3 regions of the Mesorhizobium sp. CA13 genome follow, and region 1 is predicted to be linked to each of the others. Evidence: riboswitches for the same ligand, from Rfam matches in the RefSeq annotation. Region 1 holds a riboswitch; each other region holds the start of a gene.
What was found. Region 1 has a riboswitch for cobalamin ahead of LB566_RS23765 (CbtB domain-containing protein). Riboswitches for the same ligand answer to the same signal wherever they lie in the genome.
Positions count from the first base shown of each region.

Region 1 (10,349 bases):
TCGTCAGGTCGACGTCGGCGAGCGCCGTCACGCCATTGGAAAAGACCTTGCCGACGCCGCGCAGCGCCAGCAAGGAGGCCGAAGCCTTCACCGGCGCTTGCGCCACCTTTTCTTGCATCATGCCGGAACGGCCTATTTCTTCAGCTCGAGTCCGACGCCCTTGTTGACGAAGGCCAGCGTGTAGGCTTTCGTGATGTCGATGCCGGCGGGCGTGACCTTGGCCTTGACCATCTTGTCGTAAAAACTCTTGATCCGCGCCTCGTTCATAGCGCCGATGCCGAGCTTCTCGGTGTCGCCGGAATCGGCCAGGCCGAACTTCTTCATCTGCTCGATCGAGAAAGCGATCTGCTCATCCGTCATGTCAGGATTGTCTTTCTTGATCAGGTCGTTGGCGGCCTTGTTGTCGCCGTAGAGATATTTGTACCAGCCCTTGGCCGAGCCATCGACGAAGCACTGGACCACCTCCGGCTTCTTGTCGATCGTGTCCTGCATCACCTCGATCGTCGTCGAATAGGTGTCCCAGCCATAGTCGGCGAGCAGGAACTGGTTGGGTACGAAGCCGCCTTCCTTTTTGACCGCGAACGGCTCGGAGGTGACATAGCCTTGCTGGATCGACTTCTTGTTGGCGAGGAAGGGAGCAGTGTTGTAGGTGTAGGGCACGCGCTTGGCCGCGTCGAAGCCGAGTTCGATGATCATCCACTGGAAGAAGGTCTGCGCGCCCTCGTCGCCCAGAATGTATTGCTCGGCGTTCTTCAGGTCCTCCCATTTGTCCAGCCCCTCGCCGGGATGGGACATGATGACCTGCGGATCCTTCTGGAAATCGGCCGCCACCACGCGCATCGGAATGCCTTGCTGGACGGCGTCGAAGGCCGACAGCAGGTTGCCGCCCATGTAGAAATCGATCTTGCCGGCCAGGAGCATCGGCCGGCCGCTGACCTGCGGGCCGCCCTGCATGATGGTGACGTCGAGGCCGCAGGCGGCATAGGTGCCGTCGGCCACGGCCTGGTAGTAGCCGCCATGTTCCGGCTCGGCCAGCCAGTTGGTGCCGAAGGTGACTTTTTCATTTGCCGCGGCACCAAGCGTGCTCGCCGCAAGCACGGCCACCGCCGCTACCGACATCTTCAGTTTTCCGTACATCGACACCACCACCCTTTGTTTGCTCCGGCGCGCCACGCGCCAGGCTCGACACCAGAGATTCAAGAAGCAAGACACATGCCACCGGCGTCTCGCACCGGGACCCGCCCGCCTGCACCACAGCCATCTGCGAACGCCGGAAAGGTCGTGCTGCACCGGAGGCATCGTGCCTATTTTTTAAACGCCTGTCCACAATCGCACCGGCGGCATGCACCGCCATCTTGATGGTACGAGGCATCCGGTCCTAGGCTGCCAGGAGACAGGAGATTGCCATGTTCAAATTTCTGAAGCCAAAGTCGATCAAGCCGCCCTTTGCGCGCTACAGCCACGGCGTCGAGGTGCCGGCTGGAAAGCGTCTGATTCTGTGCTCGGGCCAACTCGGCATCCGTTTCGACGATTTCGTTCCGGAAGACGCCGGCGCCCAGGCCGAGCTTTGCTTCGCCAACATAATCGCCATTTTGGCCGAGGCCGGATTGGGGCTGAAGGATATTGTGCGCATCAACGCCTTCGTGACCGATCGCGCTCATCTCCAATCCTACATGGATGTCCGCAACAGCCTGTTCTCCGATCCCGCACCGGCCTCGACGCTGATGATCGTATCGGGGTTTGCCCGGCCGGAATTCAAGGTCGAGGTGGAAGTGCTGGCGGCAGGGTGATCGACAGGCAGCCCGTCCCGCGCTAGGTCTGCCCGGACAATTGAAGAGGCACGACATGACTGCGAAGAAACGCGTGTGGTGGGGCGACTACCGGACAACCGAATATGCCTCGATCAATCCTGAGGCGACGATCGCCGTGCTGCCGGTGGCGGCGATCGAGCAGCATGGACCGCATCTGCCTGTCTCGACCGATACTTCGATCATGAACGGCATGCTCGACACGGTCATCGCTCGCCTGCCCGACGATCTCGACATCCGCATCCTTCCGATCCAGGCGGTGGGCAAATCGAACGAGCATCTGCATGCGCCGGGCACCCTCACTCTGCCAGCGACGACGCTGGTGGAGGCCTGGACCGAGCTTGGCGTTTCGATCGCGCGGGCCGGCGTGCGCAAGCTGGTCGTCGTCAATTCGCATGGCGGCAATGAGGAGATCATGGGCATCGTCACGCGCGAATTGCGGGTGCGCGAAAGGATGCTGGCGGTCAAGACCAGCTGGCAGCGCTTTGGCCGCCCGGCCGGCATGTACACCGAACTTGAAGACCGCCACGGCATCCATGGCGGCGACGTCGAGACGTCGCTGATGCTGCATTTCCGGCCGGATCTGGTCGACGTGAGCAAGGCCGACAATTTCGTGTCCAATGTCGCGAAGGCCGAGAAGGAATTCTCGCTGCTGCGCCACACCGGCACCCATGCCTTCGCGTGGATCGCCAGCGACTTGAATCCGAACGGCGTGGTCGGCGATGCCAGCATCGCGACCCCTGAAAAAGGCCGGCTGACCGCGGAATATCAGGCCGACGGCTTCATCGGCCTGCTGCGGGATGTTCACAAGGCGAAGCTGGCAGACTGGCTGAAGTAGCCGCCTAAATATCGATCTTCAGTTCGAAGGGCGTGCCCTCGAAAGCGTCGGCGCCGCGCCCGATCGCTTCGATCGCCGCGATCATGCGGCCGTCGCGTGCGAGCAAGGCATCGGCCACCGCGATCAGCCGCGGATTGGGCGTCGCCGATGGCGACAGCATCCGCAACGTCCGGGCCAGTTCGGCCTCGTCGCGTTTCGGTGCCAGCGCGGCGGCGATGATATAGGCGGAGGCTGTCGAGCGGCTGATGCCGGCATAGCAATGCACCACCATCGGTCTCGCCCGGTCCCAGCGGCGCGCGAAATCAAGCAAATTTCGCACATGCTCCTCGCCCGGCATCGTCATGCCATCCTGCGCCACCGCGATGTCGTGCATGACCAGGTGCAGATGATTTTCCCTCATGATCGAGGCTGGGCGGAGCACATCGGTACCCGCGGCCAACAGCGACAGCAGCCGCTCGGCGCCGGTCCTCGCCACCGTTTCCTCTACCTTTGCCAGCGAGCAGACATGGATCATGGTTTGATGCCTTTTGCTCGATCCTCGCGCCGCATCGCCCATTCGGCAAGGGCGGATTCCAGTCGCGCCCACTCCTCGTCGTTTCCCGGCAGGCCGGCCCGCAGGACGTGTGGGCGGTCGGTGAAATGGCGAAGCAGGATGCCGCGTTCGCCAAGCGCTGCAAACAAGCCGGCGGCCTCCGGCAGGCTGAAATAGCGGAACAATGTGGTGCCGCCCGCGACAGGCACGCCGAAACGACCGAACAGTGCGTCGAGTCGAGCCGATGCCTCCGCCAGCGACGCGCGCATTTCGTCCTGCCAGCCGATATCGCCAAGTGCGCGAATGCCATATTCCAGCGCCGGGCCGGCGACAGCCCAAGGTCCGAATTGCATTTCAAGCCGTTGGGCCGTCGGCGCATCGGCAAGCGCAAACCCAAGCCGCAGGCCGGCCAGCCCGAAAAACTTGCCGAAAGAGCGCAGCACGACGATGCCGCCCTGGCCGACATCGCCGGCAAGGCTGTGTTCGCGCGGGCCGACATCCATGAACGCCTCGTCGACGACCAGCAGCCCGCCCTTGGCGCGCAAACCGGCGGCCAGCGCCAGCAGCCGGTCGCGCTCGACGATGCGCCCATCCGGGTTGTTCGGATTGACCACGATGGCAAGGTCGGCGTCCGCCAGCTCAGCGAAATGGCCGACTTCGGTCACCTCGTGCCCCGCGATCGCCGCCGCGCGGGCATGTTCGGCATAGGTCGGCCCCAACACCAGCGCCTTGCCCGGCGCGACCAGCGAAGCCACGCGCGGCAGCAGGATCTGCGTGCCGGGCGCAGCCACGACGTTGGCTGGCGCCGGCGCGCCGTAGGTGCCGGCCGCGATCGCCGTCAGCTCACGCGCCCGCCCTGCTTCCGGCAATCGCGACAGCGAGGTGGCGGGCAGCTCGAAAAGCGGGTAGGAGTGCGGATTGATTCCGGTCGAGAGGTCGACGAAAGGCTGGGGGGCATTGGGGAAAAGCGCCCTTGCCCGGCCGAGACTTCCACCATGGTCCACCGCTCCTTCAAGAAGCTTCATGTCAGTCCTGATCGCTTTCCTGTCATTGGCCGTCGAATCCGCGCTGGGCTACCCCGACTGGCTGTTTCGCGCCATCGGCCATCCCGTGACGTGGTTCGGCAGGCTGATATCCTTTCTCGATCGCAGGCTCAACCGCGCCACTGATCCCGACGCACTGCGTCGCCAACGTGGTGTCCAGGCGCTTCTGGTCATCGTGCTGGTGCCGGCGCTAATTGGCCTGTGCGTGCAGATCTTGCTCTGGTTCATTCCCCTGGGACTGTTCATCACCGCCCTTCTGGCGACATCGTTCCTGTCACAGCGGAGCCTTTATGAGCATGTCGAGGCCGTCGCCGATGCGCTCGACTCGGGCGGCCTCGACATGGGCCGCGCCGCCGTTTCGCGCATCGTCGGCCGCGATCCCGAAACCCTCGACAGGGCCGGCGTCTGCCGCGCCGCGATCGAGAGCCTGGCCGAGAATTTTTCCGACGGCATCGTTGCCCCCGCCTTCTGGACGGGCGTCGGCGGCCTTGCCGGCGGCGCCGCCTACAAGGCCGCCAACACCGCCGATTCGATGATCGGCCACCGCACGCCCCGCCACGAAGCCTTCGGCTGGGCGGCGGCGCGCTTCGACGACTGGATCAACCTGCCTGCCTCGCGGCTGACGGCGCTGCTGATCGCGTTGGCGGCTTTCCTGGTCAAGGGAGCCGATCCCCGCAACGCGTGGGCTGCGGTGCGGCGCGACGCGAAAAAGCACCGCTCACCCAATGCCGGCTGGCCGGAGGCGGCGATGGCCGGCGCACTTGGCCTGGCGCTCGCCGGGCCGCGCAGCTATGGCGGCGTAACGGTCGACGACGCGTTCATGGGCGAAGGCGGCCGGCGCGAAGCCGAGAGCATCGACATAAGGCGGGCGCTGAAACTCTACCGGGTCGCCGACTACCTGCTGATCGCGCTGTTCGGGTTGGTTTCGCTGCTCGCGATTCTGGCGTTCTAGAACTCTATCCCTTGCTGCGCCCTCACGCCGGCCGCAAAATGGTGCTTGGTCAGCCCCATCTCGGTGACCAGATCGGCCGCCTCGACCAGCGCCGGCTTGGCGTTGCGGCCGGTGACGACGACGTGCAGGCCCTCGCGGCGCGCTTTCAGCGCGGCGACCACCTTGTCGAGATCGAGATACTCGTAGCGCAGCGCGATGTTGAGCTCGTCGAGCACGACAAGACTGATCGACGGATCGGCCATCAGCTCCAGCGCCTTGGCCCACGCGGCCTCGGCCGCCGCGATGTCGCGCTTCAGATCCTGCGTCTCCCAGGTGAAGCCCTCGCCCATCGCGTGCCAGACGACGCGGTCGCCAAACGCGGCGAAGGCCTCCTTCTCACCCGTATGCCATTTGCCCTTGATGAACTGGACGACGCCGACGCGCTTGCCGTAGCCGAGCATCCGCAACGCCAGACCGAAGGCAGCCGTCGTCTTGCCTTTGCCAGGCCCGGTGTTGACGATCAGCAGACCCTTTTCAACCGTCTTGCTCGCCACCTCGGCATCCTGCACCGCCTTGCGCTTGGCCATCTTGGCGCGGTGGCGCTCTTCGTCCTTTTCGTCGATGTCGGTCATGTCACTTCACCTTGAGCGGCAGCCCCGCCACCATCAAAAGCACGGTATCGGCAATCGCGGCGACCTGCTGGTTGAGCCGGCCGGCGGCGTCGCGGAACCGGCGTCCCAGCGCATTGTCGGGCACGATGCCTTGCCCGACCTCGTTGGATACCACGAACCAGGGCCCGCGCGGCCGCGACAGCATGTCAGCCAGCCGCCGGCATTCGGCCTCTACATCATGATCGGCCAGCATGTGATTGGTCAGCCAGAGCGTCAGGCAATCAACAAGCACCGGCTGGTTGTCGGGCAAGGCCTCAAGCGCACCGACAAGGTCGAGCGGTGCATCGATCGTCATCCAGCCTTCACCGCGTCGCGACCGATGCAGCGCGATACGCTGCCGCATCTCGTCGTCATAGGCTTGCGCCGTGGCGATGTAGGCCCATGGCGAAGGCAAGGCCGTCATCAGCGTTTCGGCGTGGGCGCTCTTGCCGGAGCGCGCACCCCCGATGATGAAGGTCAGTCTTCCGCGATCAGGCAAAGCTGTCGCACAGGCTCGTCGCGCGGCCGGTGAAGCGTCCACGCACCACGCCGACGGCAGCGCCGAGCACGAGCCAGAACACCAGGTTGGTCACTGTCACCGCCACCACGAACTGATGGTGCAGGCCTTCCGGAATCGGCGTCTCGAAACTGTCCGGCTGCGGCGCGCCGACAATATGCGGCGCGACGATCAACACCACGCCCAGAATCGCCAGCGGCAGTGATTTGCGGAAGGCGATCAGGGCAAGGCCGATCGCCGTTGCCGCCACCGTTGCCGTCCACCAGATCTGGCGCGGCAGAAGCTCGGCGGCGGGCATGGCAGGCAGTTCCGGCGGCAGCCCGAGACCCGGCGCCAGCGTGAACACGGCAAAGCCGGCCAGTCCCCAGAACACGCCCTGGCGCCAGTTGCCAATGCCGCCGGCGAATTCCGAAACCGCGACCAGGACCAGCGCGAAGCCGATGCCGGTGACGATGTTGGCAAGCACGCTGAAGGCGAAGCGCTCGAAGCCGTCGGCCGGCGCCCAGCCTTCCTCTTCCGCCGGAGCAGCTTCAGCGGCTGCCGGCGCCGCGGAGCTCATGGCGTTGTTGTCGGTCGCGGCCGGTGCGGCATGGTCGTGGTGATGGCCGCCGCCCGCCTGTTCGTAGACTTCCGCCTTCAGGATCAGCGGCACGGTGGCATAGGCCTGCATGCAGGCGAGAACGACGCCGGCCACGAGCCCTGCGATCGCCGCGACGAACACGACGTTGCGAAACAGGTTCATGATGTCAAATCCCTATCAGTGGCAGGGAAACGCCATCGAGTGGCGATAGTCGTGCGCGGCATTGTGGACCGCGTCTATATGCGAGAAACCGACAAAGCCGACGACGAAAACGCCGAGCAGCGCCGCGAGCGCGAGCTGCAGGAGGCGCGACTGCGAGGAGATGGAGGCGCCGAGGGAGACGGAAGCGGTATTCATGTCTTGTCCTTTCGCCCTCCACCCGAGGGCATCGAAGTCAGTTTCCTGTCGCCGGCAGGTCTCCTGGCTCGCGGATCAGCGCCCTTCCCCACCTTCCCGAAGAAAATCTTCAGTGGCATATGGAGAGGACTACCGCACACAGTTGCGGGGGCAGCCACGGCATTGGGCAGCAAATCTGCCCGCACCGCATTCCCTCTTGGCTCCAATCGGAACCGACGACGAAGGTGACTATAGGGAAAATCGCCGCATCCGGCAAACCAAATTCCGACGACGACAAGCGCTTTAGCGCCGTCGGCCGCCTGCTCCGCTGCAATTGACAATTTCCGTGGGCGGGTGTCGGCTGCCATCCTCACAGGAGGCCAGCCATGCAGCCCGTCCAGAGCCAGCACGCCCCCTATAACGGCCTCACCCGGGCCGAGCCGACATTGCCGTCGTCGGCCTATTGGGACGTGGAGAGCTACCAGCGCGACCTCGACGCCATCTGGTACAGGAACTGGCTGCTCGTCTGCCGTGAAGCTGATCTCGCCCAACCGCTGGCTTTCCGCACCTTCCGTGTCGGCACTCAGGAGATCGTCGTGCTGCGCGACGACACCGGCGAACTGCGCGCCTTCCACAACACCTGCCGGCATCGCGGCTCGCAGCTTTGCCAGGAAAGTGCTGGCCGGTTGAAGGCGCGGCTGATCACCTGCCCCTATCACGCATGGTCCTATTCGCTGCGCGGCGATCTCGTACGCGTGCCGTCGAAAACGCTGCCCGACGGTTTCGACAAGGCGGACCATCCGCTCTATCGCGTCGCGCTGTCGGTCTGGCGCGGCTTCGTCTTCGTCAATCTCGCGGAAGATGCCGCCGGCTCGGCGCACTCATCCTTCGACCCGGCCTCCGGCGATCTCGGCAACTGGCCGCTGGAATCGCTGGCATCAGGCCATGTGCTGCGCAAGGTGATGGATTGCAACTGGAAGATCTTCTGGGAAAACTTCAACGAATGCCTGCACTGCCCGGGCGTCCACAAGGACCTGTCGCGACTGGTGCCGATCTATGGCCGAGGCCTGATGGGCCGGCACGACGATCCTGAATGGACGCGCCACGCCGATAATGACGCGCCGGAGTTTTCCGGCGGGCTGCGGGCGGGTGCCGAAACATGGTCGCGTGACGGTCAGGCTCATGGGCCGGTCTTTTCGGGCCTGACACCGGCCGAGCGCGCCGCCGGCCAGACCTATGCCACCAGCCTGCCCTCGATGTTCATCGTCGGCCACGTCGACTATGTCAGGTCCGTTCGGCTGGTGCCGCTTGGCCCCGAACAGACCGAGTTGACCGCCGAATGGCTGTTCGCGCCCGACGCGCTCGCCGCCACCGACATCGACAATATCGTCGGTTTCGGCACCCAGGTTCTGGAGGAGGATGCCGCGATCTGCGAGGTCAACCAGAAAGGGCTGCGCTCCATGCGCCACAAGGCCGGCGTGCTGATGCCGGAGGAGTACGACCTCCACCGCTTCCACGACTGGGTACGCGAACGGCACGCTGCGCTTGTGCCGTAAGCTTCACAGCGACTTCGGCAGATAACGCCAGGTGACATAGCCGCAGACCGCCGCAAGCAGGCCGAGCGTGACGAAAACCGAGCCGAGTCCGAAAAAGGCCAGCACCACCGAATAGACCAGCGGCGGCGTCAGTTCGGAAAAATCGAGATAGGTGCGGTAGACCGCAGCCATCTGCGCCCGCTCGTAAGAGCGCACCGAGCGCATGAAGGCGGTCGAGCCCAGCGCGTCGAGCGCGATGGTGAAGAAGGCGCCGCAGAGCAGGAAGGCGCCGGTGATGAGCGGCGCGCTTTCGCCGACGGCACCCGCTGCCAGCAGCATCGCCGACATGGCGAAATAGGCAAATGTCATGGTCCTGCGGCCGCCGAAACGCTTGCCCGCCTTGCCCCAGAAAATCGCCATGAACAAAAGCGCGTTGCCCGCCGAAACCAGAATGCCGCCGGCCAGTTCGCCCTCACCGGTGATGACCATGAACAGCGGTCCGTAGACGAAGAAGGTCGTCCAGAAGCAGGAGCGGCCGAAGGCGATCAGCCAGGCCAGCCTCAGCCTCGGCTGCGCGACGAAGCGACCGATATTGGCGAGCGGATTGACCGGGCGCGTCTTGCCCGGCCGGATGGAAGGATTGTCGCCGAGCCGGTAGGTCCAGAACAACGCCAGCAGGGCCAAGGCGAATACGGCGACCGCGCCATGCGCGGCATAGATGCCGAAGCGCGTGTAGAGAAAGATGCCGAGCGTCGGCCCACCCGTCCAGGCAAACATCGACCACGCCATGCGCAGCGATTCGGCCTGCATGAAATCGGTCTTGCGGATGTGGTCCATGATATAGAGGTTGAGCGTGATCGACAGCGCGCTGGCGCCCATGACACGGCACAGCATGCCGGCCAGTTGCCCGGCGAGCGTATGCGTGACGAAGAACAACGAGCCGATCGCCAGCAGGCAGGCGCCTGCCGTGTAGACCCAGCGCCGCGCGAAGCGCTGGATCAGCATCGGCATGAACAAGGTTACCGACAGGCCGAGCATCGCCACGATGGTGTAGAGGATCGAGACGATCTGCTCGTTGTGGAGGATCTCGTAGGCCTGGATCGGGATGACGCTCGACACCGTGGCGCGAGCGAAGGATTCGACCGCGTAGAGCGAGGCGAAGGTGCGGGCATCCGCGGCCTTGAGGGCCGGTAGCCAGATCGGATGGCGCACATGCGTGGACATTGCTTCCCCAAAGCAGAATCACCAGCCAAATCTGCGGCCATCAGTTCGCGACCGGTAACAGGAAACCGACGTGCCCCGGTTAAAACGAAGCCGGTCAAAGGCTTTCCCGTGCTGGCCTAAAGGCGTGCCTGACACAGCGCCGGCTGACCGTCCGTATCGAAGCTCACGGCCTTCTTTTGTCCGGCGTAACCGTGATAGTCCTCGTGCGGGGCTGAATCAGATCGCGAGACCATGAGCATCCAGACGCCGACCATGCCCGCCGCGGAGTTGCCGAAGACCAAGCGCATCGTCGCCATCGACATGCTGCGCGGCATCGCGCTGATCGCCATGGCGAGCTACCATTTCACCTGGGACC
Region 1 is NZ_JAIUHS010000012.1:65,695-76,043, reverse strand. Features, by position in the region: gene LB566_RS23815 (ABC transporter ATP-binding protein) at 1-121, opposite strand, end outside; gene LB566_RS23810 (ABC transporter substrate-binding protein) at 133-1,137, opposite strand; gene LB566_RS23805 (RidA family protein) at 1,407-1,790, shown strand; gene LB566_RS23800 (creatininase family protein) at 1,846-2,646, shown strand; gene LB566_RS23795 (tyrosine phosphatase family protein) at 2,651-3,160, opposite strand; gene cobD (threonine-phosphate decarboxylase CobD) at 3,157-4,203, opposite strand; gene cbiB (adenosylcobinamide-phosphate synthase CbiB) at 4,202-5,173, shown strand; gene cobO (cob(I)yrinic acid a,c-diamide adenosyltransferase) at 5,170-5,784, opposite strand; gene cobU (bifunctional adenosylcobinamide kinase/adenosylcobinamide-phosphate guanylyltransferase) at 5,786-6,301, opposite strand; gene LB566_RS23770 (CbtA family protein) at 6,294-7,061, opposite strand; gene LB566_RS23765 (CbtB domain-containing protein) at 7,077-7,256, opposite strand; cobalamin riboswitch at 7,292-7,488, opposite strand; gene LB566_RS23760 (aromatic ring-hydroxylating oxygenase subunit alpha) at 7,622-8,791, shown strand; gene LB566_RS23755 (MFS transporter) at 8,795-9,994, opposite strand; gene LB566_RS23750 (DUF1624 domain-containing protein) at 10,226-10,349, shown strand, end outside.

Region 2 (10,349 bases), on a different contig from region 1:
CTTGCACATGGAGCCCCCTCGCCGGTCACCAGGAGAGGTAGGAAGCACCGGCGCCGGGATTATGACCCGACCGAGGTGATTTTGTGCAGGCGACGCTGGTTGGCGATCATCGAAAGGGCGCAACGGCGCCCAGCCAGCCCGCAAATGCAGGCAGGGCAAGGCCTTCACGCTTTATCAACCATGAATGATGAAAATGCCCGTCATCCGGCCGGACCGTGCTTCCCGCCGACAGCGTAGGGTTTGGGTACATGCGTGAGTTGCCGCAAGGTCTGAGGCCGCCGCGAAACGGCGAAGCAATCGAAACCGATAGTCTTCTCTCCCGCCGCGCCGTTTTATCCGGGGCAGGAGCATTGGCCCTGCTCGGCGCCGCCGGCTGCTCGACTTCGGGCGGCGGCCTGCCGGCGCTCGAGCTCGACGACACGGTCACCGGTTCGCTGCGGCCGATCCGGCCGAGCATCAGCGTCGACAAGAACATCACCAGCCCCGACCTCATGTACGCATCCCTGAGCGACGGCGGCTTCAATGTGCCTGAGGTGCCCTACCTCAAGATCAAGCCGGAATTCCGCCGCCAGATCGTCGTCGACCAGACGGGCGAAGCGCCCGGCACCATCGTCGTTCATCTCAACGAGCGCATGCTCTATCTTGTCCAGCCGGGGGGCGATGCCATCCGCTATGGGGTCGGCATCGGCAAGGACGGCTTCCGCTGGTCCGGCCGCGCCAACATCCAGTACGGAAGGGAATGGCCGACCTGGACCCCGCCGCCGGAAATGATCGCCCGCAAACCGGAATTGGTAAAATGGCAGGGCGGCCAGCCCGGCGGCCTCACCAACCCGCTCGGCGCGCGCGCGCTCTATATCTATCAGGACGGCAAGGACACCGGCTACCGCATCCATGGTTCGCCCGAATGGTGGAGCATCGGCCAGGCCATGTCGTCGGGCTGCGTGCGCTTGATCAACCAGGACATCATCGACCTCTACAGCCGCGTTTCCAAGAAGAACCCGGTCGTCGTCGTCTAGCTCATGCCTGACCTCCCGGCCGCCGGCGCGGCCGGTCGTTTCTGCCGTTGCGCGATGGCCAAAGACAGGCGAAGGTGCCTGAAATTCAATCGCCCGGGAGAATTTCACCAATGGCCGGAACTTTCGTCATCGCGCAGGGCGGCGGCCCGACGGCCGTCATCAACCAGACCGTGGTCGGAGCGACGCTGGAGATCCGCAAGCGGCATCCCGGCGCCAAGGTCCTGGGCTCAATCCATGGCGTGCGCGGTATCCGCGACGGCAATTATGTCGATCTCTCCGCCGTCCCGGAAGACCGCCTGCGGCTGATCGCCGGAACGCCGAGCGCGGCCCTTGGCTCGACGCGCGACAAGCCGGATGCAGCCTATTGCGAGGTCGTCCTCGACGGCCTGAGGAAGGCCGGCGCGGATGCCTTCATCTATATCGGCGGTAACGACACGTCGGGCACGCAGCAGATCCTGACCGATGCCGCCGGCGGCAAGATCGCCTTCGTGCATGCGCCCAAGACCATCGACAATGATCTCGAGGAGAACGACCACACGCCGGGCTTCATCTCGGCGGCCGAGTTCGTCGCCGGCGCTTTCCTGTCCGTCGATCTCGATTTCCGCGCTCTGCCCGGCATTTATGTAGGCATCGTCATGGGCCGGCACGCCGGCTTCCTCACGGCCGCGGCCGCGGCCTGGCAACTCGATCCCGACAGCGGTCCGCATCTCGTCTACGTGCCGGAGCGGCCGTTCTCGGCCGCCGCCTTCATCGAAGACGTGCGCGCCACGCTCGACCGTCACAAGCGCTGCATCGTCGCCGTCTCGGAAGGGGTCAGCACCGCCGACGGCAAGGCGCTGGTTGAAAGCCTGGTGCCGCCGGAGAAGCTGGAGCGCGACCAGCACGGCAACGTCAAGCTGTCGGGCAGCGACCTGCCGGCAGCACTCGAGCGGGCGCTCGCCGAAGGGCTGCCAGGCAAGCGCGCCCGCGTCGATGCGTTGGGCTACATGCCGCGCGGCTATGTCGGCGCCATCAGCGCCGTCGACGCGCAGGAGGCGTTCGACGCGGGGGCTTTCGCGGTCACCGTGGCCGAACAGGGCGGCGGCTCCGTGGCGCTGCAATATGACGGCACCAAAACCGTGCTGAAGAAGGTGCCGCTGAAGAACGTGGCCGGCAAGACCCGTCACATGCCCGAGAACTTCATGAAGCCGGACGCCAACCATTTGTCCGACGCCGGCATGGCTTACCTGAAGCGGCTGGTGCCGGAAAAATACAAGGTCGGAAAGCCCTTCGTCTGATGCCAGGCTCACACTTGATGCCAGGCTCACACTTGATGCCGGCCAGCTTCTGATGGAGAACTGGTTCAGCAGGAGCATCGTCGACGACAAGACGACCATGCTGACCGAGCCGTTCGTGCATGCCTATGTGCGCGCCAACATCTGGCACCTCACCGGCCGTGATGCCGACCTTTTGGTCGATACCGGCATGGGCATCCGCCCGCTGGCGCCGGAGATCGAAACCCGGGCCGGCAAACCGCTCATCGTCGTCGCCACCCACATCCATCTCGACCATGTCGGCTCGCTGCATGAATTCCCGCTGCGCGCGGGACCGAGGATGAGCGCCGCGCAATTCGAGAGCATGGATGAGGCGGCGACCTACGCCTACATGTTCCATGACCTCGACGGCGCCGTCTCGCAACTGCCGGCGCCGGGCTGGAAGGCTGCGGATTACAAGATCCCGCCAGCGCCGCTGACGCGCACCCTCGACGAGGGCGATGTCGTCGATCTTGGCGACCGCCAATTCCGCGTGCTGCATCTGCCCGGGCATTCGCCGGATTCGATCGCGCTGTTCGACGAAGCAGACGGCCTGTTCTTCAGCGGCGACGCCATCTATGACGACCGGCTGATCGACGACCTGCCGGACTCCGACAAGTCGGCTTATCGCCTCACCATGCGGCGCCTGCTCGACCTGCCGGTCCGCATCGGCCATGGCGGTCACGGCCCGAGTTTCGACGGCGAGCGCATGCGCGAGATCGCCTCGGCCTATCTCAGCCGAGCGGCTGGTCCATAAGACGGCTCTAAAATTAAATCTTCGTAAGGTCGCCCGAAAACCCTAAATCGGGCCAATCCGCACCCTAGATGCTGGTTTGTCGATCCGGCCGGCTGCCATGCGCGGCGAGACAGGCAATCCGGCTGTCGACAGCCGACGGATGTTTCCCAGAACCATCCGCGGCCCAGGATCAACTCTCGCCCGGACAGAACGACCATGTCACCTCTCGATATTCTTCGCAGACATCGCGTCGCCGCCCTGCTGGGCGCCGCGCTGATCATCTCCCCCGTTGTCGTCTCATTCGCTCAGAATTCCGGCGGCGCCGCCACCAGCAACGCGGTTGCGACCACCCAAACCCCGGTTCCCGGGATAACGGCTCCCAACGGTTCGTTCGCTCCGGTCGTGGCCACGGTCAAGCCGGCCGTCGTGACCGTCACCACGGTCATGAAAACACAGTCGGAAGCAATGAGCGACGCTTCGCCTTTCGATGGCAACTCGCCCTTCGACGACTATTTCCGCCAGTTCTTCGGCGATCAGGGCATGCCGATGCCAAAGACGCCACCGCAGCGGCAGGGACCGCGGTCCGAAGCGCTCGGCTCCGGCTTCATTGTCAGTGCCGATGGCACCATCGTCACCAATAATCACGTCGTCGACGGCGCTTCCTCGATCAAGGTGACGCTCGACGACGGCACCGAGCTTCCGGCCAAGCTTGTCGGCCGCGACGCCAAGAACGATCTCGCCGTGCTCAAGGTCAAGGCGAGCAAGCCATTGCCGACCATCAAATGGGGTGATTCCGACAGGCTGATGACCGGCGACGAGGTGCTGGCGATCGGTAACCCTTTCGGCATCGGCACCACGGTCACCGCCGGCATCGTTTCGGCCCGCGGTCGCGATCTGCACAGCGGACCGTTCGACAATTTCATCCAGATCGACGCACCGATCAACCACGGCAACTCCGGCGGTCCGCTGGTGGATGTGAGCGGCCATGTCGTCGGCATCAACACGGCGATCTATTCGCCCAATGGCGGCAGCGTCGGCGTCGGCTTCGCCATTCCGTCCGACCAGGCCGAAAAGGTGGTCGCCAAGTTGATGAAGGACGGCTCCATCCAGTACGGCTATCTCGGCGTCGAGATTCAGCCGGTAACGCCCGATGTAGCCAATGCTATCGGCCTCGACCATGCCGGTGGCGCACTTGTTTCGCGAGTCAATGACGGCTCGCCCGCGGCAAGCGCCGGCATCGAAACCGGCGACGTCATCACCAGCTTCGCCGGTCAGGACGTGAAGGATCCCAAGGACCTGTCACGGGCGGTGGCGGACGTCTCGCCCGGCGCCAAGGAATCGCTCGAGGTCTGGCGCAAGGGCAAGGCCATGCAGATCTCCGTCGAGGTCGGGCGCAACGGCGACGATGTGAAGTCGGCATCGACCGACGACTCCGGCGCGCCGGGCGTCGAGCAGGGCCGACGCGCGCCGGCGATAGGCCTCGGCCTGATGGACATCACGCCCGACATTCGCCAGCAGATGAACCTCGCCGACAACGAGCACGGCGCGGTGGTCGCCAGCGTCAACCCCGACAAGCCGGCAGCGGCTGCCGGCATCCAGCCGGGCGATGTCATCGTCGCCGTCAACCAGGCTCCGGTCAAGAGCGCGAAACAGGTAACCCAAGCGATCGCGCAGGCCGGCAAGTCAGGCCGCAAATCGGTGCTGCTGCTGGTGGAACGAGGCGACGCCCAGATCTATGTCGCCGTGCCCTTCGCCAATGGCTGAAAGATGGCCGTTGAGGTAAAGGCGGGCGCGGCAGGCTCGGTCGTCGCCTGGACGAGCCTGCCGCGCCCGCCAAGATAAAGGTTGCCCGCCACCGCTTCTTCGAGAACACTGCGTAAGGCCGACACAAGGCTCGACATCCGACGCAGGGGAATTGCCGCAATGGTCACGCGAGGTTTCTTTTCAGGGCGGCGTCCACCGACGGATGGCGACGCGCGCATCCCGCCCGGCCAGTATCTCGAGCAAGGATTTCCGGTGCTGTCGGCGGGACCGACGCCGCACCTGCGCACCGAGGACTGGTCGTTCACGCTGAAGCACGGACCGCGCCCGATCAAGAAGTGGAATTGGGCCGAGTTCAACGCATTGCCGCTGAGCAAGATGACGCGCGACATCCATTGCGTGACCGCGTGGACCAAGTTCAACACGGCCTGGCAGGGCGTGCTGGTCGACGATATCCTTGCCGATGCCGGTATCGAGCCGCCGACCGCCTTCACGCTGGCGCTGTCCTTCGACGGCTACACCACCAACGTGCCGACAAAGGATCTCACCGCCGGCAAGGCGATGGTGGCGCTGCTTTATGAAGGCAAGCCGATCACGCCGGACCATGGTGGTCCGGCGCGGCTGCTCGTCCCGCATCTCTATTTCTGGAAATCGGCCAAATGGCTGAATGGCCTGCAATTCACCGAACGCGACGAGCCCGGCTTCTGGGAACTGCGCGGCTATCACATCTATGGCGACCCGTGGCGCGAACAGCGCTATACGGACGATCCATGAGCGAGGTGCCATCGGTACAATCACCTGGGCAGACGGAGTCGCCTGGGCAGACGGGGTCGCCCTGGCAGACAGCCAGGATCGTCCGCGTCGAAAAGCGCACGCCGCGTGTCACCAGCTTTTTCTTCGAGCCGTCGCGGCCGTTTGCCTACCGGGCTGGACAGCATGTCGATGTCAGATTGACCGCTCCCGACGGCTACCAGGCGCGCCGCGCCTATTCCATCGCCTCCGCGCCGGAGGCCGGTCCGGTGATCGAACTGGCGATCGAAAGGCTCGAGGACGGCGAGGTCTCGCCCTTCTTCCACGAGGTCGCCGCGGTGGGCGACGAGATCGAGCTGCGCGGCCCGCTCGGCGGACATTTCATCTGGCCCGATGACGATGAGGGACCGCTGCTGCTGGTCGGAGGCGGCTCCGGCGTCGTGCCCTTGATGTCGATGGTCCGCCATCGCGCCGCGCGACGATCGACAGTGCCCGTCGTCCTCGTCTTTTCGGCGCGCGTGTGGGACGAAGTCATCTTTCGTGACGAATTGATCGGCCTCGACGATCGCGGCAACGGCTTCAACCTTGTGCTGACCCTGACGCGTGAGGCTGCGCGCCGGCCGGCGGATTACTCGCGGCGGGTCGACGTCGCCATGATGGTGCGATCCATGGCGCGGCTGCGCCGGCCGCCCGGCCTCGCCTTTGTCTGCGGCTCCAATGCATTCGTCTCCGCCGCCGCCCAGGCGCTGATCGATGCCGGCGTTCCGGCGGATGTCATCCGGACGGAACGCTACGGCGTCTGAGATGTCCGCCTGGCGCCGTATCTTGGCTGCGGCTGCACGCGGGCTGGATTCTCGCCCGTCCCAGCCCTGCAGCGGCGAGGATCCGAAACCCTCCTGGCAAGAAGAAGCGGCTTCGCCGCCGGTCACGCCTCGATGTCAAGCGCCGAAAGCGGCTTGGAGCAGCAGGCGAGGATGAAGCCGTCCTCGATCTCGTGATCGAGGACGCCGCCATTGTGGCTCATCTCGACGTCGCCCGAGACCTTCTTGACCTTGCAGGTTCCGCACAGGCCGAATTCGCACGCGGCGGGGATTCTGACTCCCGAGGCGCGCGCCGTCTGCAGCACCGTCTGGCCGGCGACGCATGCGGCATCGACATCCGAAAGCAAGAACCGGATCGGTGTCGCGGCTTCGACAGGAATGACCGCGCCGTCGTCAGTCGGCGAGGCGAACGGCGCCGGAATTTCCTCCGTCAGAGGCGCTGCAAAGCTTTCCTGATGGTATTTCACCATGTCGAAGCCGGCGGCTTCGAGCATGCCGCGCACGGCACGCATGAAGGGGTCGGGGCCGCAGCAGAAGATTTCCCGGTCGCGGAAGTCGGGCGCCAAGAGCGGCAGCCGGATGGCGTCGATGCGGCCCATATGGCCGAACCAACCCTCCCGGCTCGACCGTTCCTCGATCATGAAGCCGAGCGACAGGCCTGGCATGCGGCTGCCGAGCAATTCCAGTTCCTTGCGGAAGATGATCTCTTCGGGCCGGCGCGCGCAATTGACAAAGCCGACATCGGTCCATGGCGCGCAGTCGTTCAGCCAGCGCAGCATCGACATCATCGGCGTCACGCCGGAGCCGGCCGAGATGAACAGATATTTGGCTGCCGGGTGGCTGTGCAGCGAAAAGTCTCCGGCCGGCCCATAGGCCTTGACGTGCGAACCGGGCCTCAAATGGTCGAACATCCAGCGCGTGCCGGTGCTGCCGGCCTGCGCCTTCACCGTCACCGCGATCGAGAACGGCCGCGAGGGGGAAGACGACAGCGTGTAGGTGCGCATCAGCGGCCCATCCGCTGTAGGCAGTTCCAGCGTCACGAACTGGCCCGGCTTGTAGCGGAACCAGGTCTGGTTGTCGGAGCGGAAGGTGAAGGTCTTTACATCAGGCGCCTCGTCGCTCACGCCGATCACTTCCAGCACCTGGAGCCTGTCGTTCCAGGGCGCCATCTGATCGAGATGGCGATAGAGGCCGAGATCCGTCATCGCATTCATCCCTCACCTCTCAAGCAACGCTGCGCAGGGCCGGCCGGCCGCCTTCGGCGAGGCGCGGACCGATGAAACGCGCGTACCAGTCGACGAACTGGATGACGCCGCCTTCGTGCAGTTCGGAATAGGGGCCGGGTTCATAGGCCGGCGACAGGATGCCGAAGGCGTTTTCCTCGACGATGCGGCGGTCCTGGTCGTTGGTCTCGGTCCAGACATGAGTGAGCTCGGCGAGATCGTAGTCGACACCCTCGACCGCGTCCTTGTGAACCAGCCATTTGGTCGTTACCGCGGTCTCGGTGGCACTGATCGGCAGCACCCGGAAGGTGACGGCGTGGTCGCCGAGGATGTGATTCCAGGTCGTCGGATAGTGATAGAGCAGCAACGAGCCGATGCGGTCGGTGGCAACGCTGTCGGACAGGTTCTTCTTGACCGCGCGTTTTCCCGTCATCGTGTAACTGACGGCATCGCGCAGCAGCGGCGCGCGGGTGGCACGGTATTGTCCGGCCGGGTCGATGCGGAACTTGCTCGGCAGGCCGGCGGCCTCGCATTTGGCCCAGTGCGCCAGCATCTCCGGGTCGCTGTCGGCGCCTTGCACGCCGGTCACGGTCGGCGCCTCAGGAAAGGTCTTGCAGAGCTCCGGATGGTTGCCGGCGCAATGATAGCATTCGCGGTTGTTTTCCCAGACCAGCTTCCAATTGCCCTTCTCGACGATGGTGCTCTCGAAGGCGACCTTTGCTTCGCGCAGCCGGTGCGGCAGCAAATAGGGTTCGATCATCGTCCGCATCGGCACGAAATCCGCCGGCTCGTCGGCGAGGCAAATGAAGATGTAGCCGCCAACGCTTTCGCAGGCGACCGGCTTCAGGCCGAACTGGCTCTTGTCGAAACCCTCGGCCATCTGCCTGGCGAACAGCAGCCTGCCGTCCAGTTCGTAGGTCCACTGATGGTAGGGGCAGACGAGCTTCGCCGCCGTGCCCTTGTCGGTGTTGCAGACGCGGCTGCCGCGATGGCGGCAAGAATTGTGGAAGGCGTTGATGTTGCCCTTCTGGTCGCGCACCAGCACCACAGGATAGTCGCCGATCTGCACGGTGATGAAGCTGCCGGGCCTGGGCAGTTCGCAATCATGACCGATGAACAGCCAGTCGCGGTACCAGATCAGCTCCATATCGAGCTTGAAGTATTCGGCGTCGGTATAGAAGGGCTGCTCGAGTGAGAAGCCGTCCCTGCGGCCTTGCAGCCGTTTCAGCATGTCGTTGCGCGCATCCATGTCCTGTCCTCGCATTGAAGTCCTGTCCTCGCATTGAAGGACTGAACGGAGGGGAGAGAGGAAGGATCAAGCCGCGCGCCGGCTTGCGCCGGACATGCACCATCCGCCTCTTGACCGCCCGCCGCGATCAGTCGAGTCCAACATCTCAGGCTGGTTTCCGGGCTCTGGAGCTGTCCTTGCGGACTGTTGCGACACCTTCCCAGGCCTTTGCCCAGTGGTCTCCCGTCGCGACCTGAACTCCACCACCGTTGCGGGGGCAGCGCCGGATTCTGACCGGCTTCCCAATTCTCCGCCTCGTCGTCACGTGGCGGCACCCGAGATGGCAGGATCTAACCATGATCGCCGACTTGTCGTCGGCATGAAAACGACATCGCATCCATGCCGCGCGACACGCATTGGAAACGGTGCGGCCGTCGTTGGAGGGGCAGAAAGGCTCGGCTCGCCGCCTCGGAATTCAACTCGTGCCGGAGCCAAAAAAGGTTAACGGTTTCGAAAAGTGACTATTAGCGCCCTCTAAAATCGAACCGAACGGTTCGTTTCTGTTGACGATGCGTACAGGACGGTGTGAACACTGCGCCTTCGACACAGTTGGTGATCGCACGATCAGTTTACCTAACTATCTGATATTAAACGGAAAAAAACGAATGTAGAAGGCCCTGGCACAATTTCAAGTGGTGGAAACTTGGTCCACGCGGAAAAACTTCGTGATTGGAAATGGCGGTATGGCTTTCCCACATCGGGGCTGTCCGAACGACGCGATTTCCTCCCAAGACACGCCGCTAGACGGACGGAAAAATACTGGAGTATCAAAAATGAAAAAGATCATTCTCACTGCCGCCGCCCTTCTGGCTGTTTCCGGCAGCGCCTTCGCTGGTAGCGACCACTATGGTTCGAATGCCCCTGCGGCCACCGTCGTCGACAGCTCGTACACCGCTTCGACCAAGAAGTCGGAACCGGCTGCCCAGACGCCTGTCCAGGGCGCCGATCGCAACCTCTTCGGCAACAACTAATAGCCGATCTCCAGTTGACGGCGGGCTTTTCCGCCGTCCTGGGCGAAATTTGAGAATTCAGGAGACTTGAAATGAAGAAGATCGTTCTTGCTGCCGCCGCCGTTCTGGCCGTTTCGGGCAGTGCTTTCGCCAGCAGCGACAACTATGGCTCCAATGGCGCCAACCAGCCTGCCGTCACCTCGGTCGACAACGCGCACACGGCTTCGGTCCAGAAGTCCGCGCCGTCTGCCCAGGCGCCTGTTCAGGGTGCCGACCGCAACCTCTTCGGCAACAACTAACAGCCGATCTCCAGTTGACGGCGGGCCTTCCGCCGTCCTGGCGAAATTCGAAAATTCAGGAGACTTGAAATGAAGAAGATCATCCTTGCTGCCGCCGCCGTTCTGGCTGTTTCGGGCGGCGCTTTCGCCGGCAGCGACAATTATGGCTCCAATGGCGCCAATCAGCCCGCGGCCACGTCGACCGACAGCTCGTACACCGCTTCGACCAGGACG
Region 2 is NZ_JAIUHS010000018.1:70,031-80,379, reverse strand. Features, by position in the region: gene LB566_RS28425 (L,D-transpeptidase) at 249-1,016, shown strand; gene LB566_RS28420 (diphosphate--fructose-6-phosphate 1-phosphotransferase) at 1,127-2,293, shown strand; gene LB566_RS28415 (MBL fold metallo-hydrolase) at 2,346-3,065, shown strand; gene LB566_RS28410 (DegQ family serine endoprotease) at 3,261-4,808, shown strand; gene LB566_RS28405 (molybdopterin-dependent oxidoreductase) at 4,968-5,579, shown strand; gene LB566_RS28400 (ferredoxin reductase) at 5,576-6,358, shown strand; gene LB566_RS28395 (hybrid-cluster NAD(P)-dependent oxidoreductase) at 6,481-7,581, opposite strand; gene LB566_RS28390 (aromatic ring-hydroxylating oxygenase subunit alpha) at 7,601-8,848, opposite strand; cobalamin riboswitch at 8,979-9,181, opposite strand; gene LB566_RS28385 (DUF680 domain-containing protein) at 9,661-9,858, shown strand; gene LB566_RS28380 (DUF680 domain-containing protein) at 9,930-10,136, shown strand; gene LB566_RS28375 (DUF680 domain-containing protein) at 10,206-10,349, shown strand, end outside.
Region 2: linked by a shared signal. The riboswitch ahead of LB566_RS28390 (aromatic ring-hydroxylating oxygenase subunit alpha) and the one ahead of LB566_RS23765 (CbtB domain-containing protein) in region 1 are both predicted to bind cobalamin.

Region 3 (10,349 bases), on a different contig from region 1:
CTATCTCTATGGCGGCAAATGGATGGCGGAACCGATGTTTCCCGAAGGCATGAAGGCCAATGGCCTGCTTGGCCATTCCTCGAACCAGCAATTCATGGGCCTACCCGGCGATGCCACCACCAGGTCCGGCGACTACGTCTTCCTGCGCCCAACGCAGAGCGAGGCGGTGCTGCAGCAGTTCGGATCGATCGCGGTGTTTTCGGGCGGCAGGCTCGTGGACCGCTGGCCCGCGCTGCCGATGGGGTAGGACATTGCGGCCATTGCTGTCACCACTTGGATGAGCTCGGACGGTCGTGCCGAACGGCAATGCTTCAGCGGTAGCGCGCCTGGTTCCAGCGGTGGCCGAGCAGCGACAGGATGATGATCAGCCCGTTGAAGAACTGCACATAGAAGCCGCTGAGGCCGGCGGCGACGACGCCGGTCTGGATGAACGCCACGGTCAGCGCGCCGATCGCGCCGCCAAGCACGGTACCGATGCCGCCCCAGGTCGGCGTGCCGCCGACGAACACCGAAGCCAGCACCGGCAACAGATAGCCGTCGCCGGCTGTTGGCCACCAGGTGAAGTTGATCATCGTCGAGAAGGTGCCGCCGATCGCTGCCCCGATGCCGACGAAGACGAACACCTTGACCTTCACCCGCTTGACGTCGATGCCCATCTGCTGGGCGCTGTCGGGATTGTCGCCGACCACCTTCACCTGCGCGCCGAAGCGGTGGCGGTTGTAGAGCAGCGCGGCGAAGACGACGAAGGCGAGCGCCCACAGGATCTGCACCGGAATCCCGTAAACCTGGCTGGAGAAGATCGTATAGGTCCAGCTTTGGCCGAGTGTCGGCAGCGCGGTCGACTTGCCTTCGTTGATGATCTGGATCAGCCCGCGCAGCAGGAAGTTCATGCCGAGCGTGGCGATCAGCGACGACAGGCTGCCATAGACGACCAGCACGCCGACCAGGAAGCCGAGCAGCATGCCGGTGGCGAGTGCCGCGACGATGCCGAGGAACGGATCGTAGCCGGCCTGAACGACCAGCGCGAAAACCCAGGAGGCAAAACCCATCGTGGCCGGAAACGACAGGTCGATCTCGCCGGCGGTGACGACAAAGACCAGCGGCACGACCACGAACAGCGCCACCGGCAGCGTGGTCAGCACGGAGCTGTAAAGAAACCAGGTGGTGAACACCGTCGGATTGGCGATGGTGAAGGCGACCATCATCACCACGAACACGCCGAGCGTGCCCAGCGCCGCGCGATTGTCGAGAACGAAGCCGCGCAGCAAATGATCGGACGGGTGCTTCCACGCCGCTTCACCCATTTCGGTATGGGGCGAGGGGGCCTGGCGATTGGGTTCGGCGATGTTGCTCATGGCCTTGTGTCCTCCGCGCGCTGGGCTTCGCTCAAGCCGGGCAGTCCGCCGGGATGCGCGAGGTCTTCCATGAAATTGACGAGCGTGTCGGCCGACTTGATGTCGCGTTTGTCGACCTGAAGCGCCACAGTGCCACGATCGATCACGACGAAACGGTCGGCGATGTCGAAGACATGGTGGATGTTGTGGCCGATGAACAGGATCGAGCGCCCGCTCGCCCGCACCTGGCGCACGAAGTGGAAGACCTTGGCGGTTTCGGTCAGCGACAGAGCCGTCGTCGGCTCGTCGAGGATGATCAGGTCGGCCTGCTTGTAGATGGCGCGCGCGATCGCCACGCCCTGGCGTTCGCCGCCGGAGAGCTGGCCGACGACGGACTGCGGCGTGAACACTTTCGAGGTGAAGCCGATCTCGCGCATCAGCCGGCTCGCCTCCTTGATTTCGGTGCCGACCTTCAGCCAGCCGAGGAAACCGGTGAGTTCGCGCCCCATGAAGATATTGCGCACGATGGTCTGCTGCACGGCCAGCGCACGGTCCTGGAATACCGTCTCGATGCCGGCGTCGCGCGAACGCGCCGCGTTCCAGCCGGTGACCGGCTTGCCGCGAACGAGGATCTCGCCGCTGGTGGGCTTGACCGCGCCGGCAAGAATCTTGATCAGCGTCGACTTGCCGGCGCCATTGTCGCCGATCAGTCCGACCACCTCGCCGCGGTCGACGCTGAGATTGACCCCACCAAGCGCATAGACCTGGCCGTAGGATTTCGTGATATCGCGCAGTTCGATGATGCGTTCGGCCATCGGGTCCTCGCTTGCGTGTCGCATGCCGGCTCTCGCCGGCGGTCCCGCCGGCCGGGCCTGAGCCCCCGGCCGGCGGCTTGGGAGGTCAGCGCAGTGCCTGCTTGGCCAGTTCCGCGACGATCTTGTAATTCTCAGGCGTGACGAAGCCGGCGCCCGTATCGACATTCATCGGTGCCAGCCCCAGCACCACTTGCTGGCAGAGGCTGAGGATCGGCAGATAGCCCTGCATGAACGGCTGCTGGTCGGCGGTCAGTTGCACCCAGCCGCCCTTGAAGGCCTCGACGATCTGCGGGCTGGTGTCGAAGCCGAAATTGAAGATGTCGCCCGGCTTCCGGCCCGCCGCCGTCATATAGGTCTGGACGTTGCCAAGCATCTGCCCGCCGGGATAGCCGACGGCCTTCACGCCGGGATTATTGAGCAAGGCGGCGGTGATCACCGGGATCGCCAGATTCGGATCGGCTGCCCACTCGGTCGCGGAATTGATTTGAACGACATCGATGCCGGCCTCTTTCAAGGCGGAGACGGTTCCACGCTCGCGCGCGCCGCGGCTCTCATTCTCGAACGGGCCGATCATGATCGCCTTGTCACCGGCCTTGAGCTTGGCGAGCTTGAAGGCTTCCGCGCCGAGCGCGCGGCCCTGCTGTTCCTGCTGGGCGCCGACATAGCCGCCGCCGAAGGCCGCCACCACCGTCGGCACCGGCACGTTCTGGTACATCATCTTGATGCCGTCCTTATGCGCCTGTTCGGCCAGCGGCATGATGGCGGCGTCGCCGGGGTGGCCCATCATGGCAATGCCGTTGGGCTTGACGGCGACCGCCTCGCGCAGTTGCTGGACCATCTTTTCGATATCCCAGCCTGAGAAGATGTAGTCGACCTTCGGTCCGAGATCGGCCGCAGCCTGCTTGGCGCCATTGTAGACGATGGTGCCGAAGGCGTCGCCCTCGGCGCCGCCGACGAAGAAGCGGATGTGGACGTCCTTGCACCATTGCGCGTCGAGCGCCTGTGCCGGCAAGGTGGAGATGGCGGCGGCGAGCGCCGTGGCGGCCGCCACGACGCTCGTGCGCAGAAGTGTCGTTCTCTTGGCGATGCTCATGCACGTTCCTCCCTTTTGTCCTCGCGAGCGAGGGTTTCGACATCTGCTTCGGCAACCCTGGCCGGCTCCTCCCGCCGGCCAATCCTCACGTCGGGTTCGGCAGGTAGCTCACGCCTCCCCTGCATTGCTGGAGGTATTCCAGCGCGCGGACCTGGCCTGTCATTTCGAGATCGTCGCGGTAGACCGGGTCGTGCCAGCCTTCGATGTCGATGGCGCCGCGATAGCCGGCCAGGCGCAATTCGCTGATCACGCGCGTCCAGTCGCTGTCGCCGAAGCCGGGCGTGCGCATCTGCACGAAGGGCAGGCGGCCGAAAACGCCGTGCTCGCGGATGACATCCCAGCGCACCGTCGCGTCCTTGCCGTGGACATGGAAGATGCGCGGCGCCCATTTGCGGATCTGCGGGATCGGGTCGATCAGATAGACCAACTGATGGCAGGGCTCCCATTCCAGGCCCAGATTCTCATCCGGCAATTCGTTGAACATCAGTTCCCAGGCGTCCGGATTATGGGCGATGTTCCAGTCGCCGGCGGCCCAGTTGCCATCCATGGCGCAATTCTCGAAGGCGATGCGCACGCCCTTGTCGGCCGCGCGCCTGGCCAATTCTCCCCAGACTTCGCGGTAGCGCGGCAGGCTGTCTGTCAGCGGCTTGCCGCGGATGCGGCCGGTAAAACCGCTGACCAGATTGGTGCCGAACAGATGCGCGCTGTCGATCACCGTTTCCCAAGCCTTGAGCACGCCGCGGTCGGTGTCGCCGCTCTCGAGTGGATTGCCGAACACGCCGATCGAGCTGACGCTGACATCGGCATCGCCGATGGCGTCGCGGATTTCGCCGGCGAGCCGCCCCAGATCCTTGCCGCCCAGCGTCTGCCAGAAGAAGGGCTGGACGCTCTCGAAACCGAGCGGCAGGATCTGCCTGATATAGGCGGCCGGATCTTCGAGATTGGCCCGCACCATGGTGCCGATCCTGATGTCGAGAAGCGGGTTCGGCATGGTCATCCTTCCTGCCTGGGGATTTCGATCCGGCGCCCGGTCTCCGCACTTTCGATCGCCGCGAAAACCATGGCCAGGCTCTTGATGTTGTCGGCGCCGCGCGTCTCCGGCTCGGTGCCGGTTTCCACGGCGCGGACGAAATCTTCTATGACGCCGAGATGCCCGCCGATGCGGTCGGCAGGGTCGAGCGGCGGCACCGCTACCGGCACGACCTTGTCGAGCAGGCCTTCGCGTTCCGGCAGCACGGCTTCGGCCTTCAAATCGTCATGACCATCCCAGGTCAGGCTGCCGCGTTCGCCGATGATGCGCCAACTGCCTTCCCAACTGGTGCGGAAGCCGTCGGCGCACCAGCTGCCGCGATAGGTGAACATCTTGCCCTGGCCGAGTTCGAAGGTGGCGCTTGCCGACGATCCCTGCCGGTACCAGGAATTGGCCGGCTCCCATTCCCGGCAATACACTTCGGTCGGCTCGCCATCGACCATGTAGCGGGCCGCGTCGAATGTATGGATTGCCATGTCGAGCAGCAGCACGTGGCGCATGTCTTCGCGGAAACCGCCGAAATGCGGCGCAACGAAAAAATCGGCATGGATGCTGGTCGCAGCGCCGATGGCGCCGGAGCCGAGAAAGCGGTGGATGCGCCGGACGTTGGCGACGTAGCGGCGGTTCTGCACGACGGCATGGATGCGCCGGGCGCGCCGGGCCGCGCCGATGATGGCGCGCGCATTGTCCGAGCTGTCGGCCAGCGGCTTTTCCGTCAAAAGATGACAACGATGGGCGAAGGCGGAGTTGGCGACGTCGCGGCGGGCGGCGGGCACGACCACGTCGAACACCGCATCGGGTCGGGTCTGGTCGAGAATGGCGTCGAGATCGGTCCCGATCGCGACCCCGGCGAGGTCATATTCGCGGGCCCGCTGGCGCGCCCTGTCGGCGTCGAGGTCGACGAGGCCGACGATCCTGACGGCAGGGGATTGGCGGGCGGCCTCGAGCCAGGTTTTGCTCATGGCTCCGCACCCGACCAGGACGACGTGCATCATCCAGCGCTCCTCCGGCCAACCCCTCCTGGCTGGCACCACGGTAGTCCGTAAATGACTTCCGTAAACGTTTACGATGACACACCCGATGGCGTATATTGTCAATCGGATTTGTACCGTCGGTTCTGAAACGCCTTGGCCGCACGACCGGCTGGTGCTAGCCAGAAGCAGGAGGGGGAGGTCTTGGCATCCAGCATTCACGATCTTGCACGGCATCTGAATATTTCGATCGGCACGGTCTCGCGCGCGCTTAACGGGCGCGCCGACGTCAATGCCGAGACGCGCCAGCGCGTGCTCGACGCGGCGCGGCAACTCAACTATTCGCCGAACCAGTCGGGCAGGAACCTTCGCCGTGGCACCACGCATGCCGTGGCCTTCATGCTCCAGCCGCATCCGGGCGACCAGGAATATGGCGAGCCGTTTTTCATCCCGTTTTTGAGTGGGCTGCAAGCGGCACTGGCCGAACATGGGCTCGACCTGATCATCGTCATGGGCGCGCCGGGCGACTATCAGCAGGAGCGCCTGCGCCGTGTCGTCGAGACACGTCGTGCCGATGCCGTCGTGCTGGCCTGGACGCGGCGCGAGGACGATCGCATCGACTATCTGAGCAAGGCAGGCTTTCCCTTCGCGACGCTCGGCCGAAGCCGGTCCGGCGACGACAACTATCCTTCTCTGGACCTGGATTTCGAGAAGGCGGGCGCCGATGCAGTCGACCGACTGGTCGCGCGCGGCCACCGCCGCATCGCCGCCATCCGGCCGTCGCTTGACCTGAATTTCGGTTATCTGTTTCTGGAGGGCTATGGCAAGGCGCTGCGGCGGCACGGCATCGAAGTCGATCCCGCCCTGATTGTGGATGGTTTCATCAACGAAGCCGGTGGCTACGCGGTGACACCGCAAGTCATGCGGTCGAAGGATCCGCCGACCGCGATCATCTTCAACAACGACTCGATGGCGCTCGGCGGCTGCAAAGCGCTCGCCGAAATGGGGATCAAGCCCGGCCATGATGTCGCGGTGATCGTCATCGTCGACACGCCGCTCTGCCGTTATTTCTCGCCGGCGCTGACCGGCTTTCGTCCGAGCCTGGATCCGATGGGGCGGCGGCTTGGCGAAATCCTGCTCGCCTCGCTCCCGGCTTTCGCCGGCGCGAAAGGGCCAGAGATCATTCGCGAGGTCTGGCCGCTGGAACTGGTGGCACGCGATAGTGATTGACCATGCGAGTGTATTGTTATAACAGAACATGCATCGACCTTGCCTTGACGCTGCCTGCATCCTAGGCTGCGACTCGTGATGGTCCCCGCGCCGCAAGGCGAGGGGTGAAAAGGGAACATGGTGAGGCCCACCTTTCGGGTCGAAGCCATGGCTGCCCCCGCAACTGTAAGCGGCGAGCAAAATCCGAAAAAGCCACTGGCCGGCAAGGCTGGGAAGGCAGGATGGCGCAACGACCCGCGAGCCAGGAGACCTGCCATCTGCATGAGTGACCGGACGGGGTGTGCCGGGAGGAGACGCGGGTTCGGTCTTGTCGACCGGTTCAAGCCAGCTTCCTTCCGTCGCCATTTTTGAAAGTGACGGAAGTTGGACGGCGCCATCGATCGCATTCACTGCATTCCCATGCATCGCATCGTCGTGTGCACGCTTTGCCGCGATATCGCCACCGAGGTGAATTCAGGCCAGCGTCCGGCAGGACTGGCAGGCAAGACGCTGGCCCGTATTCCCGCAGGCCCTGCAAGGAATTGCCCATGACCGCGCCGCTTCTCGAGGCCCGCGACCTGGCCGCGGCGGCGGATGGCCTGCATCTGGTGCATCCGGTCAGCCTTTCGGTGGCGGCGGGCGACCGCCTCGCTATCATCGGGCCCAACGGCGCCGGCAAGACGACATTGCTGCGCATGCTGTCGGGCATGCTGCGGCCGAGTTCGGGCGAAGTGAAGCTCACCGCGCGCCGGCTCGACAGGATTTCGACCGCCGAGCGGGCGCTGCACATCGCCGTCGTCGGCCAGACCGATCAACCCGATCCACGACTGGCGGTCATCGACTATGTCGAGCTCGGCCGGGTTCCGCATGCCGGCCGCAGGCACAGGAGCGAGGAACGCGACATTGTCGTCGAGGCGCTGCGCCGGACCGGGCTGTTGCCGCTGCTTGGCCGCACCATCGGCTCGCTGTCGGGCGGCGAGCGCCAGCGCGCCCAGCTTGCCCGCGCCATCGCGCAGGAGCCGAAGATCCTATTCCTCGACGAGCCGACCAACCATCTCGACCCGCGGGCGCGCAGCGAGTTGCTCGAACTGGTGGCAGGCCTCGGCATGACCGTGATCGCGGTGCTGCACGATCTGGCGCTGGTGACGCCTTTCGCCACCAGGGTCGCGGTGATGAGCCATGGCCGCTTGCATGTGCTGGCGCCGCCACGCGAAGCACTCACCCAGCAGCTGATCCGCGAGATCTTCGGTGTCGACGTCTTTAGGTTGCGCCACCCGACGGAGGACCGCGAACTGACGGTGTTCGAGGTTCCGAACCGTGCCGCGCCATCTTCGTGATCGAAGCCATTTCCGGCAGATCCTGTTCAACAAAGGAGCAATATCCGTGAAACGCCTTGCCGTGTCTCTTGCCTTCTCCCTGCTGGCCTCTACGGCCTTCGCCTTTCCGGTGACGGTCGACAGCTGCGGCAAGCCGCTGACGTTCGACGCGCCGCCCAAGCGTGCCGTCATTCACGATCTCAACATGGCCGAGATGGCCTTCGCCCTGAAGCTGCAGCCGTCGATCGTCGGCCTGACCGGCATCACCGGATGGTACAAGGTCGGCCCCGAATTCAAGGCCGAGCAAGGCTCGATCCCGGAACTGGCGCCCAAATATCCGACGCTGGAAAACCTGGTCGCTGTCGAGCCCGACTTCTTCTTCGCCGGCTGGTACTACGGCATGAAGCCGGGCGGCGAGGTGACGCCCGATACGCTGGCGCAGCACGGCATCAAGACCCTGGTGCTGACGGAAAGCTGCGTCCATCTCGACAAGAACCGGCCTGCCGCTTCGATGGAGCTGCTCTATGGCGATGTCGAGAAGCTGGGCAAGATCTTCGGCAAGGAGGCCGAGGCGGATAAGCTCGTCTCCGGCTGGAAGGCGCAGCTCGCCGAAATCACGGCCAAGGTCGGCGACCGCAGGGGAACGCGCGTGTTCCTCTATGATTCCGGCGAGGACAAGCCGTTCACATCAGGCAAGTTCGCCATTCCCAACGCCATGATTTCCGCGGCCGGCGGCGACAACATCATGGCCGACATGAACACCAGCTGGGGCAACACGGATTGGGAGACGGTGGCCTCGCGCAATCCGCAATTCCTCATCCTGCTCGACTATCAGGATGGCGGCGGCTACCGGAAGCTGCTCGATTTCCTGAAAGCGCATCCGGCAATGAAGGAGACGGACGCGGTCAAGAACGAACGCTTCGTGGCGCTTCGCTATGCCGAACTGACACCCGGGCCGGCCAACATCGAAGCGATCGGCAAGATCGCCAGGGCGATGCATCCGGAAGCTTTTTGACCGGGACCATGACCTTGCGGCACAAGGCATTCCTATTGGCCATTACGGCGGCCGCGTTGGCAATCGCCGTGCTCGCGCTGCTGTCGATCGCCTATGGCTCGACGATGATCCCGCTGGGCGACGTCGTGGCAGCGCTTGGCCATGCGATCGGATTGAAGGGACATGACGTGTCCGGCCCGGTCGGCAGGATCGTCGTCGACCTCAGGCTGCCGCGCACCATCCTGGCCATCTGTGTCGGCGGCGGCCTGGGCGTGGTCGGCGCGCTGTTGCAGACGGTGACGCGCAACGATCTTGCCGATCCGTTCCTGTTCGGCCTCTCGTCGGGAGCCGCCGCCGGCGCGGTCTCCGTCATCACCGTCTTCGGCGACAGTTTCGGGATCTGGACGCTACCGGTCGCCGCATTCACCGGCGGTATTCTGGCGGCTTGCGTTGTGCTTTTGCTGGTTGCGCGGGTGAGGGGACAAGGCCCCGAACGGCTGATCCTCGCCGGACTTGCGGTCTCCTTCATGTTCACCGCATTGACCAATTACCTGGTCTTCGCCGGTGACCAGCGCGCCGCCCATTCGGTGCTGTTCTGGACGATGGGCGGTCTCGGCCTGGCACGGTGGGACAATATCTGGCTGGGGGCGCTTGGGGCCGGCACGATTGCGGCGTACGGGCTGTGGAATCATCGCCGGCTGGACGCTTTCCTGGCCGGCGAAAATGCCGCTGAAAGTCTTGGCGTGCCGGTGGCGCGAATGCGACGGACGACGTTTCTGGTCGCCGCGTTTTCGACCGCGATCCTGGTTTCGGTGGCCGGCGTCATCGGCTTCGTCGGCCTCATGATCCCGCATCTGTCGCGGCCGCTGGCCGGCGCGCTGCATCTGCGCCTGATCGTAAGTTGCGCGTTGTTCGGGGCGGTACTGTTGCTCGCTAGCGACCTTCTGGCGCGCACATTGCTGCCGCCGCAGGAACTGCCGATCGGCATCATCACCAGCTCGCTCGGGGCTTTCTTCGTCGTCACCACGCTGATCCGCAACCGCTTGTGATGGGTGTCGCGGCAACCGAAACTCATCGGACGCGGCCATGATTGTGCTGCACGGCTGCCATGCACGTTTGCCGGCTTCTGGAACAATGCCGGGCTTGAATAGTAAGCACGCTTATTATATATCCCACTCATGGTTTCCGAAGGCATAGACAGATTGGGATTTTTGATCCACGACGTGCAGCGGCTGATGCGAAAGCGCTTCGAAGCGCGCGCCAGCGGCCTTGGCCTGTCCTCGGCGCAATGGCGCCTGATGGTTCGCGTCGCCAAGGAAGCGGGCGTCTCGCAGGCGCGGCTTGCCGAACTGCTCGAAATCGAGCCGATCAGCGTCTCACGGCTGGTCGACCGGATGGAGGAGGGCGGCTGGATAGAGCGCCGCTCCGACGCCGCCGACCGCCGCGTGCGCATGATCTTCCCAACCCCCAAGGCAAGCGCCGCCTATGCGGAGGTCAAGAGCCTCGCCGGCGAAGTCTATGAGGAGTCGCTGACCGGCGTTTCGCCGGACGATCGCCGCGTCCTGATCAGGGCATTGGATGCGATGG
Region 3 is NZ_JAIUHS010000001.1:323,738-334,086, reverse strand. Features, by position in the region: gene LB566_RS01705 (DSD1 family PLP-dependent enzyme) at 1-247, shown strand, start outside; gene LB566_RS01700 (ABC transporter permease) at 312-1,355, opposite strand; gene LB566_RS01695 (ATP-binding cassette domain-containing protein) at 1,352-2,149, opposite strand; gene LB566_RS01690 (substrate-binding domain-containing protein) at 2,235-3,242, opposite strand; gene LB566_RS01685 (sugar phosphate isomerase/epimerase family protein) at 3,328-4,233, opposite strand; gene LB566_RS01680 (Gfo/Idh/MocA family protein) at 4,236-5,267, opposite strand; gene LB566_RS01675 (LacI family DNA-binding transcriptional regulator) at 5,448-6,473, shown strand; cobalamin riboswitch at 6,536-6,746, shown strand; gene LB566_RS01670 (ABC transporter ATP-binding protein) at 7,001-7,789, shown strand; gene LB566_RS01665 (ABC transporter substrate-binding protein) at 7,836-8,783, shown strand; gene LB566_RS01660 (FecCD family ABC transporter permease) at 8,792-9,811, shown strand; gene LB566_RS01655 (MarR family winged helix-turn-helix transcriptional regulator) at 9,941-10,349, shown strand, end outside.
Region 3: linked by a shared signal. The riboswitch ahead of LB566_RS01670 (ABC transporter ATP-binding protein) and the one ahead of LB566_RS23765 (CbtB domain-containing protein) in region 1 are both predicted to bind cobalamin.